One region of the Paenibacillus sp. NPDC101420 genome, then DNA from elsewhere that is predicted to be linked to it. Evidence: riboswitches for the same ligand, from Rfam matches in the RefSeq annotation. Region 1 holds a riboswitch; the other holds the start of a gene.
The links. A riboswitch is a leader RNA that binds a small molecule or an ion and turns the genes downstream of it on or off. The one in region 1 is predicted to bind preQ1.
Positions count from the first base shown of each region.

Region 2: it holds a riboswitch for preQ1, as region 1 does, so the genes downstream of both, ACQKMP_RS08320 (queuosine precursor transporter) here and queF (preQ(1) synthase) in region 1, are expected to answer to the same signal.

Region 1 covers NZ_JBNNSE010000012.1:50,915-54,338, forward strand. Annotated here, with positions in the region: gene ACQKMP_RS29355 (6-pyruvoyl trahydropterin synthase family protein) at 1-314, opposite strand, end outside; gene queC (7-cyano-7-deazaguanine synthase QueC) at 314-976, opposite strand; gene queF (preQ(1) synthase) at 1,006-1,479, opposite strand; PreQ1 riboswitch class I at 1,643-1,686, opposite strand; gene ACQKMP_RS29370 (ABC transporter permease) at 1,761-2,447, opposite strand; gene ACQKMP_RS29375 (ABC transporter ATP-binding protein) at 2,444-3,292, opposite strand.
Region 2 covers NZ_JBNNSE010000001.1:1,913,373-1,916,796, forward strand. Annotated here, with positions in the region: gene ACQKMP_RS08315 (AMP-binding protein) at 1-1,006, opposite strand, end outside; gene ACQKMP_RS08320 (queuosine precursor transporter) at 1,216-1,929, opposite strand; PreQ1 riboswitch class I at 1,940-1,985, opposite strand; gene ACQKMP_RS08325 (methyl-accepting chemotaxis protein) at 2,329-3,424, shown strand, end outside.

The DNA.
Region 1 (3,424 bases):
GTGGTGCGGAAAGACAACAAAGCTACTTTGGAACCCGTATTCGTTAACGTCTCTAACACAGGTTCGTTTCCCATAGCGAGAAAAGCGTGATCTAGACGGTCTACAAGGCTTTGTTGCACAGTCGTCTTGATATCACTGAAGTCAATAACAAACCCTTCGTCTGAATGGCCTTCCGTAGCCTCTGGTTTGCCCTTAAGCACTACTTCGAGCTTATAAGTATGTCCATGCAGATTGCTACATTTCCCTTTGTGACCAATTAATTGATGCGCCGCATCAAACGTAAATATTTTGCAGACTGAAACCTCGTTAAGCATTAAGATCCGGCCTCCATTCTCTCCGCCTCATATTGCTCAAGACCACGCTGACGCAACAGACAGGCTGGACAAGTACCGCAGCCACTGCCAATAATACCGTTGTAACAGGTCAATGTGTGTTCGCGAACATAATCAAAATAACCCAGTTCATCGGTCATTTTCCACGTTTCTTTTTTATCCAGCCACATCAATGGAGTGTGTATCGCAAACTCATAGTCCATAGATAAATTCAGCGTAACATTCAATGATTTCACAAATACATCACGGCAGTCCGGATACCCGCTAAAGTCCGTTTGGCAGACACCAGTGACGATATGGGAGTAACCCAATTGTTTAGCTAATATTGCAGAAAAGGATAAAAATAACAGATTCCGTCCATCAACAAATGTACTAGGAAGCTCATCACCTTCGCCAGCAACGATATCAATATCCTGGCGGGTTAGTGCATTTGGAGCCAGCTGATTAAGCAGCCCAAGATCAAGGATATGCTGTTTTACATTAAACTTAGCTGCTATTTCTGTAGCAACTTCGATTTCAGCCGCATGACGCTGATTATAATTAAAGGTAACTACCTGCACTTCCTCAAACTGCTTCAATGCCCAAACCAGGCAAGTGGTGCTATCTTGTCCGCCGCTAAATACGACGAGTGCTTTTTTATTCATCTTAATCTCTCCTTATCAACTTGTTGGGATTAGCGGTTATCCACTTTTTCCGGATAGAGGTCGTGATTCATTAAGCGGTGCTCCGCCATCGCCTCATACTTCGTACCCGGTCTTCCATAGTTGCAATAAGGATCAATAGATATGCCTCCACGCGGAGTGAACTTGCCCCATACCTCAATGTATCGTGGGTCCATCAGTGAGATCAGATCATTCATAATAATGTTAACGCAGTCCTCATGAAAGTCACCGTGGTTACGGAAGCTAAACAGATACAGCTTTAATGATTTAGATTCCACCATTTTCTGTTCAGGAATATACGAAATATACAGTGTGGCAAAATCCGGCTGACCTGTAACAGGACATAAGCTAGTAAACTCAGGGCAGTTGAATTTAACAAAATAATCACGCCCTGGATGCTTGTTATCAAACACCTCAAGAATAGCTGGATCATAACCAAACTTGTACTGCGTTCCCTGATTACCAAGTAAAGTGACTTCTTGCATTTCCTCTTTCAATCTTCCTTCTGACACGACAAAAAACCCCTCTCTTTTCCTTCGGCCTTGGCCGGTAATGGAAAGAAGAACGAGATTTCGAAAACTTTGCTCCACTAAGAAGAAACGGAAGCAACGTCCGGGTTAAGGACTGCATCCGCTTATAAGATTTAATATACTCTTAGTTTTTTATAGAGGGAGTTCGCGAACCTCTCCTGCACAATCCGTGCAGACTTCTTCTTCATGCATATTGCGTCTTGAACTATACCATGGTAATTTGCTTCTGACAAGTTCTACGCTTTCCCCGTCTTCCAAATCCAGAGCGAAAGCACCACAATCCACAAGAGCAAAAGCAGGCTTTCTAGGAGCAATACTTTTTCTCCATTTAGAATACTGTTCAAATTCTGGACGATTTCAATACTTGGCAGAATAACAAAGATCGGATAGGTCCATTCTGGAAGAGCGACGTACACAGAAGCTACTAAGAAAAAAACAACCATAAATGCGGAGCAAATGGCTGAACCATTTTTGGAGGAACTTACCTTTAAACCAATGATAATTCCAACTTGCACAAAGATAATTCCACCCAATAACATATACAATAAGGAAGGGAGTAAATCCATTGTCAAACCTTGATTTAGTACATAAACAATCAGCTGTGATAACAAAGAAAAAACAAGAACAGATCCAGCTTTCGCAGTAATAATCTGGCCTCTGCTTAGCGGAGTAATCAACAGCGCATCATAAGTCTTACTCTCCCTCTCCTCAATTAATCCTGGGCCGGTAATCATGATCCCAACCATCACTTGCGCAAATAATATCCATGTAGAAAGAAGCATGAAGTCCAAACCGCTCTTGTCCACTACAGTGATGATGATTTTAGCCATAAATATAGGCAAAATTATTAGAATTACAGTCGCAGGATTACGCAGTATATCCTTACTTTCATGTTTAAACAGCTTCCATATCTGATAACTCAACTTAGCTCACTTCCCGTCAGGGCAGCGAATACATCTGCCAGCGAAGCTTCTTTACTGTGCATACTTAGAATTTGATTCGTAGACATTAGCTGATAGATATGATCTTTAGTAGCTTCTTCTGCAATCGGCCAGGATTTCATAACCACTTTCCCATCCTGCTGATATTTAACTTCAATTTCTGGTTTACCATAAATGGTCTTAAGTCTATGCGGTTCATCGAGTGCCACCAAAGCACCAGCGTGCATGATGCCCACTCTATCGCTTAATGCCTCGGCTTCGTGCATATCATGCGTCGTTAAGACGATGGTTGTGCCTTCTTCTTGAATTCTCTTGACGTGATTACGTATGAGTGAAGCTGAATTTGGATCTAACCCACTTGTAGGCTCATCTAAAAACAACACTTGAGGCTTATGTAATAAGGCTCTGGCGATTAGAACACGCTGCTTCCAGCCTTTGGATAAGCTGCTTACTTTAGCTTTTTCCTTATCTAACAGCTGGAGGGTTTCCATGACTTCATTCACTCGATTTCCTGCTACCCTATACAGATCAGCGAACAGCTCCAGATTATTTCGAATAGAACTACGCATGTATAGGTTCGGAAGCTCGAAAACAACACCAATTTGAGCATGGATTTCTTTTTTATGACATGAAATATTCATGCCATTAATTAAAATTTCTCCGCTTGTAGACTGAAGAAGCCCTGTCATCATTCGCATCGTTGTAGTCTTCCCTGCACCATTGGGACCTAGAAATCCAAAGACCTCACCTTTCTCCACCGTGAAAGTAATTCGATCAACTGCACACCTCTCCTGATAATATTTTGAGACCTCAGTTAGCTGAATCAATAACACTCCCCCCTTTTTAGAATAGTTAACTTTCTTCTATCCTTATTCTGGTTGTAGAGGATTATCTCTGTTGTTGCTATTCTGTAACATTCGCTATTCCTTAGTAGCTTCCTTTGTTCAAATCCGCTCAGA
Region 2 (3,424 bases), on a different contig from region 1:
CCGTAGGGACTTCACGGAACTCTTCATCACGAATGGAAATTTGCACTCCGGGATAGGGCTTGCCTACAGAGTTCGGATTATGCTCTTCCAGAACATCCAAATAACTAATATAACTCGCTTCTGAGGAACCATAGGATTCATAGAGACGCGTTCCAGCGAACACTTCTATGCCCTTTTTTTTGGACAACTCCGACCACTTTGCACCTGAGCTAATAATCGCATCAATCTGCGTCTGCCCAGGAACAGCCTGCTGCATCATGGATTCAAGCATTGTCGGTACAACAAACAACACCACACCCGGAATCTGCCTGCACAGCTCTAACACCTGTGTGGCGCTAAATTTTTGCGTAATATGAAAGTTTGCTCCACCATACAGACTCTGCATTACAGCGAACAAGGACAGCGAATGCACAAACGGACCCGGTGCTAAAACATCCTTCATAGCGTCCAATTCAAAGGCAGCACTCGATACCTCAAAGCTCTTTAACCACGATAAATGGGTACGCATATATCCTTTGGGTAGCCCCGTTGTGCCTGAAGTAAAGCCGATAAATAATAACTCGTTCGTCTCATCCAATTCAGCTTCTGGCTTCTGGGCCTTCAACCACTGATCATAGGAACCTGTTCGTTCATTTGAAAAAGTCAGCGTTGGGATGGCTTGGTCCTTGAAGACCAAATTCTTTGCAGCTTCCGGCTCGGCAAAAATCATTGTCGGCTGGCACTGCTCTATAATAACCCGCAGTTCATTTGCACTCCACTTGGGATCTAAAGGAATGGGAACACAGCCTGCATAAATAGCCCCCAAGAAAACCTCGACAAATTCAATGCGATTCGTAGATAAAATAGCGATTTTGTCATGCTTAAGGCCCTTTTGCTGTAGACCATTGGCAATTCTCCGCATCGCTTGCACTAATGTTGCATAGGTATGCGTTGCTTGGTCATGGGTTAAGGCAATGCTGTCGGGCTGTTCTGCTGCATGACGCAGTATAGGAACTACTAGATTCATCCTTCACCACACCTATTCGTAATTTCTGTGACTACCGATTATGTACACTCTCTTCGCTCGGGATACAATTAGAATGGCTACGATAGCTTATTTTAGCTTTATATTAATTTTATGTACATATTTATATGGAACGATTGAGCCCTCTTACGACTGAAAAAATCAAACAGCGCGCATCGATTATGATCGGTACGCGCTGGCTGTATTGTTGTTTATTCCTTCTTATGAGCGGATGATGGTATTCCATCTTCAGCAAAAGTAAAAGTTCGGGCGATATATAAGATAGGTGTGCTTACTGCGGTTAGTAAGAATTTGGCTAGATACGTTGTAAGCAAAATTTCAAACCACACACTCCAGTTATACAACCCAGCAAATGCAATGGTACAGAAGATTAGTGTATCCACAAAGGAGCTAACCATCGTACTGCCGTTGGAACGAATCCACAACTGACTTGAGGTGCTGTAATATTTGCGAATCCAGGAGTACAACCGAACGTCTAGGAACTGACTAATGAAGTAAGCAGTTAGACTACCCAACGCTAGTCGAGGCATCAGACCAAAGATCGTCTCCAAAGAAGACTGAGCAATATCGGTCTCTTGCGGCTTAAATACTAGTACCATTTGCATAATGACTGTCGTCATAAGCAAGGTGAAGAAGCCAAACCAAACCGCTTTACGTGCTTCTGCTCTTCCGTACTTCTCATTAAGCAAATCGCTGGTCATATACAAAGTGACATACATCGTATTTCCGAGTGTCATCACGATATCAAATGGCATAGCAATCGTCTTAGCTACCTGAATGTTTGCAATTACAGTAGCGATACCTACCCAGGCATACATTCCACTTTTGCCGAACAGGCGGTAACAGAGTAGAAAAAAAGCAAAATTGACAATAACAAATAAAACTCCCCACATCAAATTAAACATATTGCTTAAACTCCTCCTAGTTTTGTTTACGCGGGATGGTTACGAACCGCGGCTTACATTAAGTTTTGGAACAAAACATTAATACTCTATCACACTGTCGTCAAACAATCCATAAAAATAAACAATTTATGAAATGGGTATTTATACCCATTTTTATTAACTAAAAATAAAAGTGTCAGTAATAATTCATCTTTTTCAGAAAAATATGCTCTATAAACTAAAACTTTCACTATTCATCCAGAGGTTAATTCTATAGAATAGTATCAAACACTTCATTCCCGATCCATTTAGTTGATATATTACATAACTATGGAATATATTGCAGGTTGCCAGTCACTAGCAGTCGGTAGGGATATAAAGAAATGGGGCTTCGCTGCCCATAAAAAGGGGGAGAACAATATGTTTCGTTTCAAGCAGTCGATCAGTCGCAGATTTACGCGTTTATTATTTGTAGTTCTATTACTCACGTCTCTTTTGTTAAGTACCAGCTTCTACTTTATATCCACCAGTATTTTCAACAGCTATGTCATGCCACAAATTAATCAAATTCTAACTGCAGCTGCTCAGGACGTATATAAGAATATAAATACAATGCATGCTCAGCAAGCACTAAAGAAGAACGAACAAGCAGCCACCAATCTTGAATTTTATTTCCAGGATAAGAGAAAGCAGCATGGGGTTGAGACTATTTTTCTACTCAATCTAAAAGGCAAGGAAGCTGAGGTTCTGTCCGTAGATCATGATGCAAAATTAAAGCCGGAGGAAATTGTTAAGGTGTCCTCTGCAATTCAGCAAGCTCTTAAAGGAAAGAGCGGACTAAGTGATACATACAAGGACTCGCATGGTGTACATAAGTCAGCTTATATCGGAATTCCCGGAAGTACGATGGTTATCGGAATCAGCAGTGATGTAAGCTTTATTCAAGAAAAAACAGACAGTATTCTGTGGACCAGTGCCGGGATCACTCTGCTAACGCTGATCATAGGCTCAACTGGTGCCTGGTTTATGAGTATGCGGATTACTCGTCCTATCTCAAAGCTTGCAGCTTACAGTGCCCGTCTCGCAGAGGGAGATTTCACAGAGGAATTAACGGTTAAAGGCAGTGATGAGGTAGCTCAACTGTCCAGAAGCTTCCAAGCAATGACCCTGCGCTTAAAAGAAATGATTGGACATGTACTCGTCACCTCAAATACTGTGGTCACCGATTCCAATTCTTTAAGAGAACGTGTTGAGGTCTTAAATGAAATGGCAGACCACTCTAGTACATCTGTTGTAGAAATTGGCAAAGGTAGTACGACCATCGCGAGCAGCGCTCTAGATAATTCAAAAGCTATGGAAGAAATCAATTTCGGCATTCAGCATATTGCTTCAGCAGCCACCGAAGTCACTGAGCAGATCAGTGAAGCTTCCGCTGAAGCGATTGGCGGTAATGAGATTGCCCAAAGTGCCGTTCTGCAAATGCGCCATGTTGAACGTGCCTCCCTGCAGTCGCTGG